DNA from 3 places in the Caldisalinibacter kiritimatiensis genome. Region 1 is predicted to be linked to each of the others. Evidence: riboswitches for the same ligand, from Rfam matches in the RefSeq annotation. Region 1 holds a riboswitch; each other region holds the start of a gene.
The links. A riboswitch is a leader RNA that binds a small molecule or an ion and turns the genes downstream of it on or off. The one in region 1 is predicted to bind cobalamin.
Positions count from the first base shown of each region.

Region 1 (4,861 bases):
TAATTCCTGGATTTAATATTTCAATATCTCCTCTAAACTTATTAATTATAAATCCCTTTATCCTATCCCTATCCTCTTCTGATAAAAGCATGATAGTTCCATAAATTGATGCAAATACCCCTCCTTTGTCAATATCACCAACTAAAATAACTGGAGAATTCACCATTTCTGCTAAACCCATATTAACTATGTCATTATGTCTTAAATTAATTTCAGCTGAACTTCCTGCTCCTTCTATAACGATCGCGTCAAACTCTAAGTCCAGCTTGTTATATGAATCTAGAATAATTTTCTTAATAGAATCCTTTTCTTGATAATACTCTGATGCCTTCATGTTTTTATAAACTACTCCATTAATTATGACTTGACTTCCTATGTCACTTGTAGGTTTTAGTAATACTGGATTCATTTCTACTCTCGGCTGTATCCTTGCAGCTTCAGCTTGAACCGCCTGCGCTCTTCCTATTTCCTTTCCATCAAATGTAACAAAGGAATTTAACGCCATATTTTGTGACTTAAATGGTGTAACCTTTAAACCTTCACTATTTAAAATTCTACATAAGGCAGCAGTTAACACACTTTTTCCCACTGATGATGCTGTACCCTGCAACATTATGTTTTTAGCCAATAAACCAACTCCTATCTTAGTAAAATATCATTAAGTTAAACTAAAACCTTTCCCTAATACTTCTCTAACATTTGAAACTGTAACAAAAGCACTATTGTCCTTATTCCTAATATATTTTTTTAGTTTAATAAACTCTTTTTTATTTAGCACTGTAGTTATTACAGTTCTATCCTCTTTGGTATATGAACCTTCGGCTTTATATATAGTAGCTCCCCGATTTAAATCTTTGTTTATATATTCCTTTATTTCCTGCGGGTAAGAAGTAATTATAGAAACATTAATTTTCATATTTAGACCTTCAATAACGTAATCTATAACAAATGCATTAATAATAACTCCAAGTAGTGCATATAACCCAAGTTCTAACCCAAATGTAATTCCTGCTAAAAAAGTTACAACAAAATCAGCAAGTAATAGTGCCTTTCCAATATCAATTGCAAAGAATTTATTTAATATCTTAGCTACAATATCAGTTCCACCAGTTGATGCATTTTGATAAAAAACTATTGCCATTCCTATTCCCTGAATAAGTATCCCAAAGGTTAAATTCAAAAACATATCATTTACTAAAGGTTCCTGAATATGTACTATACCTTCTATTGACCATATAGCTCCTGACAATGCAAAGCTAGCATATATTGTCTTAGCTCCAAATTGAAAGCCTATTAAAATAAAACCTACAATAAATAGTATTAAATTTAGAATAAACATAAACGCTCCAATAGGTATTTGAGGAAAAACATTATTAATAACCATTGCAAGTCCTGTTACCCCTCCAACTGCTAAATCTGCAGGTACTAAAAAAAATGAAAGTCCTAACGCTACTATAACAACCCCCAAAGTTATAATAATGTAGTCTTTTATAAGTTTTTTCAAATTAACCCCCTCCGTTTGAATTTTTTCCTCTTACAGCTCCTTTATAATGTACATGTCAAATTAAATAATGCTTTATATTAAATTTAAACAGATAACCTCAGTAAAAATAGAATAAAGATAATCATTCCAAATAATGCAAATGGATAGGTAGCAGCATATCCTGCAGCTACATCATCGCTATTTACTGAATCAATTGCCGCTCCTAATCCAGGTGTACTAGTCATTCCTCCACAAAGAACACCTGCAAGCATAATCCAATTTATTTTAAATAAATATCTGCCTATTGCAAATCCTATTAATATTGATACATTAGCACATGTAAGTGCAATTATTAATAAATAAACTCCTTCGCCTTTTATGGAGGTTATAGTCGAGTATCCATATCTCAATCCCACAATAGCAAGAAATATTGAAAGGGTTAGCTCTCTTATAGCACCTAGAGTTTTAGGACTCATTCTAAAGTTCATAAAGCCAATCTCTCCAATATGTCCTAGAATTAAAGCTGATATTAGCACACCACCTGTAGATCCTAAACTAAAGTAACCAATTGTATTTCCCATATAAACTTCAATTTGTCCTATTAGAAAACCAACTAAACACACTAAAATAAATGATAATACATCAAAACGATTATATTCTGAAATTGACTGTTCTTCATCGTTTTTCATTATCTGCTTAAAAAACTCTTTTTCTTTTTCTATATCAATATTAAAAATCATGGGGAAAATCCTCATAGCAAAAATCACTACACTAACCCCTGGAATATAGCCTACTGCATAACCAAGTCCAACCATTGCCTCTGTTTCCTTTCCAAAACTAGATACTGATTCAAGTGCTGCTGCTAAGCCTGGAGAACTCGTTAAAGCACCTACATATGTTCCTGCAATGGCATAAATGTTTGTATCTCCACCAAACCTACTCATTATATAGCAAGTTGCTGCACCAGTAAAAGTAATAATAAATCCAAGTAAAACAAATTTTAATCCATATTTCTTTATAACTTTACCGATGTCTTTAGACGCTAGTAACCCAACTGATGCTATAAAGCATATCAATGTAAAAAGGAATAACTCTCTTGGTATCATCCCATTTAATAATATTTTTTTAACATATAAAGGTACATTTTCAGTATGTTCATAAGGAAGAATATATTTTTTATAAACAACCCATCCTATAAATAAGCCTGTAAATAATCCTCCTGAATTCCCTAGTTTAAAATTTTTTATCTTTATCCTTCCAATAATTAATCCTGAAATAACTGATAAAAAAATCAGTACAAATGGATTAGTAATAAATTGAGTATAATTAAAATTCATAGTTATTAAGCCTCCTTTAAATTAGCAAACAAAAAACACCCTTGGAGGAACTTAAGGGTGTTGTATACAAATAAGCACAAAAACAAACGCATATTAAGCGTCACTACGCTTATCCGTAACACCTCCCCATCCTCGTGAGTTATATCGGTGTTGTTCTTTATGGCAGGTCTCCTGACTTAGGGTCATAGTAAACCTATACCTTCCCATTTCTATTTTGAAACAGTGGCACATATAGATTTACTCCCCATCACAGTGGCGGGACCGTGTTGGATTTTCACCAAACTTCCCTTTTAAATTCTTGATTTAAATTTAAATCAAGAATACCATAAAGCACCATATTAAGTTTTATTAATTAAATTTTAAATTAATTAACTAGATAAGTCAATGTTTAGTTTTTTAACTTTTCTTTACATTTTAAATTTTCTAAAATAGTTTGTGATTTATTTCCAACCAATATAATAACATAACTTATTATAGTTCTAATAAAAAATTATGTGTTAAAATATATTATATAAGGCGAGGAATTTAAATTTTCCCCACCTTATCATTGGATTTCACTTGATTTATTGACTTTTTTTCTTAATGTATATATAAACAGGTAAACCTACTAGAGTCATCGCTATACCTATAAGTGCATTTGTCGTATCTGTAAATAAAGTATTAATTAGGATGTATGCTCCTCCACATATACCTATCAATGGAACTATAGGATAAAGTGGCACTTTATAAGGTCTTTCGATGTGCTTATATTTAGTTCTTAATATAAATATACCAGCAACTGTCATAGTAAAGAAAATCCAAAGTACAAACATTACTAATGTAGTCAACGTTTCAAAAGAACCTGTAAATACATATATACATGCAAGTAACACTTCTAACATGAATGCATTAAGAGGAGTATTGAATCTCTCATCTACTTTACCTATTTGCTTTGAGAAGGGAAGCAATCCATCCTGTGCCATAGCGAATGGAATTCTAACACCTGTTAATAAATATCCGTTTAAAGCTCCGAAAACTGATATTAAAATACCTGCTGATACTAAACTTGCTCCTGTACTACCAAACAATACAATAGCTGCATCAGATGCAGGTGATTGAGATGCTATAACTTCTTGAACTGGAATTACATTTATTATTGCTAGGTTAATTAAGACGTAAACAGTAATTATAGTTAATAGTCCAATTACAATTGCTTTAGGTAAGTCTTTTCTAGGATTTTTAAGCTCTCCAGCTATATTTCCTACTCCTACCCAACCGTCATATGCCCATAGAGTTCCAAGTATTGCAGCTCCAAAACCTGTAACTGTAGCTGAACCCACTGCTGTACTTGACATACTATGAGCTGTACCTTTAAATAAACCGTAGAAAATAATTATAAATATAGGTAATAATTTTCCTACTGTTGAAATAGATTGTATTTTACTTCCAACTTTTGTAGACAGCACATTACCTATCATAATTGTAAATAATAATACAACTGCTAATATCTTTTGCTGTATTTCAGTCATAGGCACAAAATATGTTGCTTGAGTAGCTGTAATTATAGCAAGAGCTGCAGCTGCACCTGGTACATATATCATAGTTTGTACCCAACCAAATAAAAATGCCCATTTCTCACCATATAACTCTTTAAGGTATACAAAAACTCCACCAGTCTTAGGAATAGCAGTAGCAATTTCTGCTATCGTGAGTGCTGATGCCATAGTTATAAGTCCGCCAGCTATCCATGCTAATATTCCAAATAAAGGAGTTCCTGCATTACTGAAAACTGAAGATGCTTTAAAAAAAATTCCAGAACCTATTACTACACCTACTACTACAGTTATCGCATCAAATAGTCCTATCTCTTTTTTCAGAGAATTTCCTTGATTTTTAGCATTTACATTTGTAACCTTAACTTTTGCCTCCATATTTTTATTCACCTCTTTTTCTTTAGTATTTTTAATGTTAAGTAAATTAAATGTTTGTTTATATTACCTCCCCTCTTTCATTGGCAAACGTTCCCATATCCAGCATACTGACCTAAATCTTTTTTAAAATA
Region 1 covers NZ_ARZA01000125.1:26,143-31,003, forward strand. The annotation lists gene L21TH_RS05980 (cobyric acid synthase) at 1-628, opposite strand, end outside; gene L21TH_RS05985 (YitT family protein) at 659-1,504, opposite strand; gene L21TH_RS05990 (aspartate-alanine antiporter-like transporter) at 1,588-2,820, opposite strand; cobalamin riboswitch at 2,965-3,163, opposite strand; gene L21TH_RS05995 (APC family permease) at 3,384-4,730, opposite strand.

Region 2 (4,861 bases), on a different contig from region 1:
TGACCTTTTTATCCTCTATATCTACCTCATCTTTAGATTTTGGTTCTAAATCACGTAAGCTTATTTTTACCTTACTCATTTTATCCCTCCATTCAAATATAAAATTGCAATTCACACTATTATATCTTTTTCTATTTATTATATTCAGTGTAAATATTGTTGTTACACTTGTACTCTTTTACTTAGTTATAAAGTGTACAGCAGAATTAGTACTTGATATTAGACTAGCTTTATATATGCATAAAAATATATACAACATACAAATGCTTAGATGTCCTGTTATTGGAACAAAATAAAAAAGACAGAGAAATAAGTCCCTGTCACTAACTGACATTTACACAAACTTTCCAATTATATTTATAGGTATAGAACATTTCTTTTTCAAGTTATGATAATATTTTTGTTCAACAGTAACTATAGCACAAGTTGCTGGTCCTGCTGATTTGTTTAAATCGAGAGTAATATCTTCATTTATTCCATAAAGTAAATTATTAGTTCTAGCTATTTCGCTTAATTCATATAGTATTCCTTTTGACCCTACTGGTAAAATTTCTTGAATATATGTTTCTTTACATAACTGTAAAAGTACTTCTAATGTCAATGTTTCTTTTTCTTTGTCATGTACTACTTCTTCTCCTACTTTGGGAATACCAACAACTACTGCCAAAGAACCTTTAGTAGTTTTTGGTTGCTTCCATTGTGTTTTATCAATAATACCAACTACTGTTATTCCCATTCCCGTTTGACATACAGGAAAGTTTTCTTCAGTACTACCTGTGATGATAATATCTTCAAAGTATTCAAGAGGCTCAATAGCTCTTTTTATCCCTTCTATTATCTTCTTCCCTGTATTATTCATTTCTACCGATAAGGTATTTACTATAGTTATAGGCCTAGCTTTAATAGCTAAAAGTTCTCTCAATGCTACATTGGTAGTATAATATCCTAACTTTTCTGGAGAAACTTTGACAATATCTTTTTCTTTATTGCCTATTCCACCACTTGAATCACAAGAAATAACTATATATTGATTTTCGTTAATTGAAATAAAAGTCAAGTCCCTAAACTTCTTTACATTCATATACTACACCTTCTAATTAAATCGTTTCTTAAGAAATCCATATACTAAAAACGCTAAAACTACATTGGCTGTAGATGTAATAGTTAATGGTGCTATAATAGCATAAAATAATGACCATCCACTTAATGGAAGTCCTAAAATTTGTGAAATAGGTATAGCTATTAAAGCAGCTACAGCACCATTTAATATTATTGCAACAATAGCGGCTATATAAGTATTAATTTTTCTATACATCCAGCCAAAAACAAATCCAAAGGAAGCCATTTCTAAACCAACTATTAAATGCATTGGTAGCGTTAAGGGAAAACCACTAGTTAAAGCTGTAAGCAAATGTCCAATCCCAGCAACAATTCCACCATAAACAGGCCCTAGTAAAAGTGCAGCAAAATATCCTGGCATTGAATCAAAGGCAATACTTCCTTGCACTTTAATTAATGAGCCTATAAAAGAAAGACCTATTAACATTGCAGAGTATGTAAGCTTTAAGGTACTACTTTTTACATTTAACACATTTGAATTCATATTATCCCTCCATCTGTTTTTAAAAATTTATGAGTTGAGTTAAAACACTATACCCATCTTCATATTCTATTTCAACAAGACACCCTGGAGAAGTTTTAAAATGCCATGTATCTTTAATATCTAATCCCAATAGATATGCAATAATTACTCTCATTACTCCACCGTGGGTAATTAATAAAACTGTCTCTTTCTCTTTAGTTATTATTTCATTAATAAAATTTACAACTCTGTTGTGTAAATCCTGTAAACTCTCTCCACTAGGTATCCTGTAATTTATATAGTTATTAGTCCATTCTTTCCACTCAGTAGAATGTACTTTAACTATTTCATCAAGCATTTTACCATCAAATATTCCAAAATTTATCTCTTTTAATTTCTCTGTTTCATTAACTTTTAATTTATTCCCCTTTGTTATTTCTTTTGAAGTAATTAGTGCTCTTTTAAGAGGACTTGAATATACTTTATCAATCCTTTTATCCTTTAAATATTTTTTTATCCTTTTTATTTGTTTAAAACCTCTTTCGGTAAGAGGAAAATCTGTCCATCCACTATATATACCGTTAACATTAGCCTTTGTTTCTCCATGCCTTACAATAATAAATTTCAAATCATCAACTCCTTAATTAAATAGATGGAAAAAATAAATATTGATTGAGATACTTCAATAATAGCACCGACCGTATCCCCTGTCATACCACCTATTTTGCTTTTTATTTTATTAGTTAAAAGGAGTATAATAATAAAAGTTAGTAAAATCCCTAAAATAAATATATAGTTATTAAAAACAAATAAAGCCACTATTCCAGTAATAACTAAGTTAAAAAAAACTTCTTTAATTTCACAGTTTTCTATAAAGCCTTTTCCCATTCCCCTTTCTTTTCTAGCATAATCACTAATAGAGCATGCAATAACTGCACAGCTTCTACCTATAACCGGCATAATAATAAATGTTTTGTAATCCAAATAATAACTAATAACTAAATTAAAAATTAAAGTAAAAATAATAGCTAGTACACCAAAAGTACCTATCCTACTGTCCTTCATTATTTCAAGAATTCTTTCTTTATCTCTATTACTAAAAAGCCCATCAAAGGAATCCGCAAGTCCATCTATATGAAGTCCTCCTGTTATCCAAAGATAAAATAACCATATAAGTAAAACAGTAATGGGCTTCTTAAGATAAATACTACTAAAGGATATAATCCATAATAAAACACCTATAGTTAAGCCTATTAAAGATACAAAGTTAACACCTTTTATGAAATCCTCTTCTTTATATTCAAAGGGATATTTAATTGGTAATCTAGTGAAAAATGTAAGCATTAACAGTAAACTTTTCATAAGAACCCTCACTTTATCTTCATAGGTATTCCTGAAACAGTGAAATAAACTTCTGAAGCCCTTTGTGCAAGATACTGATTTACTCGTCCTGCTATATCCCTGAATATATTTCCTAGTCTATAAGATGGAACTAATCCCATCCCTACTTCATTGGTCACTAATATCAATCTTTTTCCTTCACTTTTAACAACATTTAATAATTTATCTATTTCATTTAAAATATATTCTTCAACATTATCCACTTCTAACATATTGCAAGTATCAAAGTCTAATCCACTTTCAAGAAGTAAATTTGATACCATAAGCGTAATACAATCTAATAATATTACATCCCACTGCTTAAACCCATCTAAATCCTTAATCTCATCAAACTCCTTATATTTTTCTAATACTTTCCAATCCTTAGGTCTAGATTGCTTATGCTTTAATATTCTATCCTTCATATCTTTATCGCAGGAAATAGCTGTTGCTATATATAACACTCTTTTATTAGATTCTTTTGCCATATTTTCAGCAAATCTGCTCTTGCCACTCCTTGCTCCACCAGTGATTAAAATAATATCTTCCATATTCTCACCTTCTTTTAATTATTTTAATCCTTCAGATTGATAAAATCATAACAAAAACAAAAGACACATAGAGGTAATCTATGCGTCTCAAATTACTACCACATACTTCCCTCCGAAGTATTAGTTACTTACTTTAAGGCAGGTATCCTGACTCGTAGATCATATTACTCTCTTCCCCTTCCCATCTATATAAAAGCTAGATAGTGGTTTATGAAAGATTTCATCCCTACACACAGTAGCGGGGGCTGTAGAGGATTCTCACCTCTTTCCCTCTTAGCTTTCATAATGAAAGAACCTTAAAGCATATTAAGCTGTATTTTATTAGTTCAATTATATTTAATACAAACTTAGATGTCAAACTATTATATTGATGCCAGTTTAACTTATTACTACTAATTATACAAGTTCTCTATACCATCTACTTAATCCTTCTTCTAGTTTATGAAATTGAATAAAACGTGATTCTCTTAATACTTCTTTACCTTCTACAAATAAGATAATAGTAGGAGCTGTAAATACCGTAAATTGGCCTGAAACTTCAGGAGCCTCTTCAATTTTAGTATAACCACTATGTATTTGTGGATAGTCTTCTAAAAGCTTCTCAAGCTTAGGCTTAACGTCTTGACATACACTACATTTATCTGATGAAACATATAATAGGCTTAACGTATTCTTCTGTATAAACTGTTTTATATCATTTAACTCAACAAACTTTTTCATCCAGTTCACTCCTGTTTTTTAAAATAATATGTTGTCTTTCTTCTACTTTATTATACTCTTCTACTATGATATCCAAATGATCTTTTACTAATTTAAGTCCTTCTTCTACATCTTTAGCTCTAATAACTACTGGAACAAATTTTTTCTTTACTCTTGTGATATTTAGTCCAAATTGTCTTGATACTAAGACTTGTACATCATGTTTTTTTAGTATTTGTGATATCCCCTTTGCTTTTTTAGGGTCTCCATGTACTTCATCTTCGTGCTCTTCTTCTTCTGTTGTATTTGTAACCCTCTTAATATACTCCCAACCTTCTTTTGAAACACTGTAAATGTCATAAAAATTAGCATCTCCAAAGTGTCTATTAACAAATTCTTCTCCGTTATCTGTTGCACAAGCTATTATTAAATTCATTATACATCCTCCTATTCTTTAGTTTATTAGCATACGCCACTTTATACTTATACCCTCTATATGTATAATATAAAACCTTTCTTTTGTCAAAATATATTTTCATATTATTCTAAATTTAATGTATATTTATTACATAACTTTGACTGTAATTGTATTTGATGGTAAAATTGTATTATAAGTTTTAACTATTAAAGTAATATGTGTATTTAATTT
Region 2 covers NZ_ARZA01000177.1:66-4,926, reverse strand. The annotation lists gene L21TH_RS07850 (hypothetical protein) at 1-79, opposite strand, end outside; gene L21TH_RS07845 (AIR synthase related protein) at 335-1,081, opposite strand; gene L21TH_RS07840 (ECF transporter S component) at 1,094-1,603, opposite strand; gene cobC (alpha-ribazole phosphatase) at 1,623-2,210, opposite strand; gene cobS (adenosylcobinamide-GDP ribazoletransferase) at 2,207-2,944, opposite strand; gene cobU (bifunctional adenosylcobinamide kinase/adenosylcobinamide-phosphate guanylyltransferase) at 2,953-3,513, opposite strand; cobalamin riboswitch at 3,634-3,827, opposite strand; gene L21TH_RS07820 (thioredoxin family protein) at 3,910-4,233, opposite strand; gene L21TH_RS07815 (NifB/NifX family molybdenum-iron cluster-binding protein) at 4,217-4,648, opposite strand.
Region 2: linked by a shared signal. The riboswitch ahead of cobU (bifunctional adenosylcobinamide kinase/adenosylcobinamide-phosphate guanylyltransferase) and the one ahead of L21TH_RS05990 (aspartate-alanine antiporter-like transporter) in region 1 are both predicted to bind cobalamin.

Region 3 (4,861 bases), on a different contig from region 1:
CCATCCATGTCTATTGCTATAAGCTTATAATTCAATTCCATCACCCTTTTCTTTCAATTTTTCAACATTGTAAATTATAACATATTTATCTATGTTATATATTAATTACCCATTAAGTTTAATATATACAGAAAAACCACAGCTGTTACGCTGTGGTTATAATACATTTAGTAATTCTTCTGTTGACTTTACAACCTTTAATCCTCTTTCTTTCATCATAACTATTAATTCCTTTGCTTTTCCATCTACATAGTCATATTCATCATATTGACTATAATTATCTACTAAATATACTTTTTTTCCTGATTGTAATTCTTCAAATGCTAGCTCTAAATTTTGCATATTACCTCTCCCATAAGGAACACTAGCTAATACTAAAATATCAGCATCTTTTACAACTTTAGTATTTTTTTCATAAGCTTTTTTACTTATTGGAGAAAAGGGCATTTCTTCTATCATTTTTAATGATAACCTCTTACCTAATTCCCAATCTGAATCACCTATGTTTATAACACCCATACTTACTTTGTAACCATTCATATCTAATTTACTGATTATATCTCCACCTGACCCTCCACCACATATTACGTGTATTTTTTCTTTCTTTTCTACTGTATCTTTTTTTGGAGGTAACGGTGTAACAAATAAACTATTTGAAAATGGATTTTCGTTTATAACCATTTTAATTTTATACGCTTCTTCCATATTTTCCTTTGTTATAACTTCATTAGGAGTTCCAATACTAAGTATCTGTCCTTCCTTTAATAATACAATTTTATTGCTAAATCTCGCAGCTAAATCTATATCATGAAGCACCACTACCATAGTCATATTTTGTTCTTTATTTAGTTTCTGTAGCAGATATAGAATCTCCATCTGATGATTTATATCTAAATGCGACGTTGGTTCATCTAATAAGAGTATTTCAGGCTGCTGTGCTAAAGCTCTTGCAATTATTACTCGCTGTCTTTCTCCTCCACTTATCTCTTTTATACTTTTATCACTAAAACCAATAGTATCAGTTGCTTTTAATGCATTAGTGGTAATCTCATAATCTATTTGTTTTTCTCTTTCAAATCTTCCCAAATAAGGACTTCGGCCCATTAACACTACATCAAACACAGTAAAGTCATATGCAATATTAGTATCTTGTGGAACAAAACCTAATTTCTTAGCTAATTCTTTAGGTCTGTAATTCTTCACATCTACCCCATCTATCTTTACAGAACCACTGTTAGGCTTTAGTATTGAAGTAATATTTTTTAGTAATGTTGATTTTCCCGAGCCATTAGGTCCTATAATACTTACAAAATCACCTTTCTCTATATCTAAATTTATACCTTTAAGTATTAATTTATCTCCATAACCAAAATCTAAAGATTCTATCTTAATAGTTTCTGCCATGTTTTCAACTCCTGAAATTAACTAGTCCTTTTCTTTTTTCTTAATAAATATATGAAAAATGGTCCTCCAAATAATGCTGTTATTATTCCCACAGGTATCTCAATAGGTGATATTATAGTTCTTGCTATAGTATCGGCATATGTCATAAAAATACCTCCAACTAGTGCTGATGCAGGTATTAATATTCTATGGTCAGGTCCAACTATTAACCTTACTATATGGGGTATTATTAATCCCACGAAACCTATAATACCACTGACCGACACTGCCATTGCTGTTGTAAAAGCACAAATGAAAAGTATGATTACCTTAACTTTTTCAACTTCAATTCCCATATTTTTAGCTGATTCTTCTCCTGTGAGCATTACATTTAAATCTCGAGCAAAAAAATTAAGAACAACTATAGAAATCATTATAGGCAACGCAACTGGTATTAATTGATTCCAGCTCTTACCTGCAAAACTTCCTAGTGTCCAATATATTATCTTAGTTAAATCTTTACTGTAAATAACCATTAAAAAAGACATTATTGCTGTTAAAAACTGTCCTACTGCTATTCCCGATAACAATAAAGTTGTTACTGGAACTCTATTTTTTACCCTTGAAATAAAAAATACTAAAAATGTTGATACTATAGCTCCAATATAAGCTCCCATAGAAACGCTAGAAAACCCTAGTAAAGAAAGTTTACTTTTAATTATTATAGCTATAGCAGCACCAAGGGCTGCCCCTGATGATATACCGATAACATAAGGGTCTGCCATTGGATTTTTAAATATTCCTTGAAAAGCAGCTCCGACACTTGACAGAGCTGCTCCTACTAATACTCCAAGTAAAATCCTTGGTATCCTAACTTTAAGTATTATGGTCAAATGTGAATCAGGTATTCCTTTTAAATCAATCGTATCTTTCACTACAGGAATTCTTGACCCTACAATTTTTAATGTTTCTAAAATACTAATATCTGCACTTCCTATAGTTGAAAATAAAGCTATGCTAAAGAATAACAATGCGACCAATATTATTATAGTGATACTCCATCTTTGTCGTCTATTTATTTCCATATTAACCCCTACTTTTTAAATAATTCAGGATGTATTGCTTTAGCTATCATCTCTAGTCCATCAACTATTCTAGGTCCAGGTCTTGAAATAATATTTGCATCTAATATATAAACTCTATCGTTCTTTACTGCACTTAATGTTTCATAACCTTCCCTTGACATAATAGACTCTTTTGTTGTTTGACCTCCATTATCAGAGGATATATACACATCAGGATTTCTTTCTATTAACTGTTCTAATTCAAATTGTGGATATAGCCCTTGTGCATCCTTTGCTATATTTTCACCACCTGCTAAAGTTATAAGTTCATCTATAAAGGAACCAGGTCCAGCTGTCATTAATGGGTCATGCCATACTTCATAAAATACTTTAGGTTTGTCTACTTCTTCTACAGTATGTACTATATAATCCATCTTACTCATCATATCCACAGTAGTTTTTGTAGCTGCTACTTGTGTTTGAGTAATCCTACCAATTTCAATAATTAAATCTATAACTTCTTGTATTGATTCTGGTTGATAACTTAATACATTTATTTCTGCATCTCTAAGTCTTTGTATATACTCTTTTTCTTTGTCAGAACCATAATGTAATACTAAATCAGGCTCTAATGCTATTACTTTTTCCACGTCAACTGTCATTGAATCTCCAACAATTTCTTTTGTCTTAGCTTCTTTTGGATAATCACATATACTTGTAACTCCTACTATTGAATCACTTAATCCTAATTTAAAAAGTATTTCTGTATGACTTGGTGCTAAGGAAATTATTCTTTCAGGTTTTTTATCAATTGTTACTTTGTTACCGAAATCATCTTCTACTTCCATTGGATAAGGGCTATCCGTAGTTTCTACCTCTGAACTCTGTTCATCTTTTTCATTTTCTATATATTCTTCTTTAGCTCTTATACAACCTGATAAGAGAGTTGTCCCTAAAATAAGTACCATTAATAATGCTAAAACTTTCTTTGACTTAGTATTCATCTTTATACCTCCCATTTTTGTCGATTGATTATAATATCGTCTTCTAGTGGTTAGTCAATTAGGTTATTTAATAATTTGCTTTGTAACAAAAAAACCCTAGCCTTATGTATAGGGTGGGTCTAATTCTCTTCATATACATTCCTCCCCTCCGAAGGTTATTTAAGCTACCAGGCAGGTCTACTGACTTGTGAATCATATTACTCTCAACGCCTTCCCAGAACTTAGTTCCAGTGGCATATGTTGATTTCATCCTCACTTACAGTAGCGGGGGCTGTAGTGGATTTTCACCACTTTCCCTTTTAAGTTTCTTTCGAAACACCTAATAGCATATTATTAAATTCTAAAATTGTTAAATAATTCAGATTATAATAAAATCATAACAAATATATAGTTTATATTCAATCTAATTTAATTTTATAAATTTACACTGTATATATTACTTGTTGTAAATTCTTTTATTTTTTTTATTTCACCATTTCTATTACTAAAAAATATAACAATATCACTTTCTTTTCCTATCATCGGAATAAAACTTAAATTTATATTTTTCTTAAATGCTAGGTTTATAATTATCCAATAATCATTTTGCCCTATTTGTTTTATACTAATTTCTTTGTCTTTATTCATAGCTTCCTCTAATATTGTCTTTTCTCTATTATCTTTATTAATAGTGATGTTATTTACATTTTTTGCTACGATACTGTAAAAATATTTTGTTTGTATACAATTAGCTACTTTTGCTTTATATAATATTCTCCTGTTTAATATATTTGCTAACAATTCCTTTGAATCCTTTAACATATCTACGTGGTCTGAATATATATATTTCTTGATACCGTATAAACTACTTGCACTATACAATGTAACAGTACCATCCCCTGCACTTGTTTTTACAGAATATAAAGGCATACCATCTGACCAAAGCTTCCTATATTTGTTATGCTTTTGAACACATATATATTTTTCAGTATCTACACCTACTCCTGCTATTTCATAAAGTTTAATTCTTCTTTTATAAATTATTCTTTGGTTTCTATTCAATTTATTTAAAAATTTATTTTCTATATTCATGTTTCTTATTGGAATAAATTCTTTGTGTTTATTTTTAATTTGATAAAACAAATAATCTCCGTAATCGGAAGTTGGTAATAATTCCTGTATAGAAGGAAATAAATCTCTTAATAGTTCTAAGTCATTTCTTTTCTTATATATAATCTTAAAAATCCACAGAAAACTTTCCCTTATTAGCCTGTAAAAAAAATTACCTCTTAAATTTTCATTAGGTAAATGTCCTCCTGCCCAAAAATAGTACGCTTCAACTGAGCCACTATTTGGTGTTCCTAACATTACCAATTTATCTACATCGTATGCATAAAAGTTACTTTGGACATAAGCTCTAGCAACAATTCC
Region 3 covers NZ_ARZA01000227.1:15,448-20,308, reverse strand. The annotation lists gene L21TH_RS10295 (Cof-type HAD-IIB family hydrolase) at 1-41, opposite strand, end outside; gene L21TH_RS10290 (ABC transporter ATP-binding protein) at 157-1,404, opposite strand; gene L21TH_RS10285 (FecCD family ABC transporter permease) at 1,422-2,468, opposite strand; gene L21TH_RS10280 (ABC transporter substrate-binding protein) at 2,477-3,451, opposite strand; cobalamin riboswitch at 3,605-3,789, opposite strand; gene L21TH_RS10275 (lipase family alpha/beta hydrolase) at 3,866-4,861, opposite strand, start outside.
Region 3: linked by a shared signal. The riboswitch ahead of L21TH_RS10280 (ABC transporter substrate-binding protein) and the one ahead of L21TH_RS05990 (aspartate-alanine antiporter-like transporter) in region 1 are both predicted to bind cobalamin.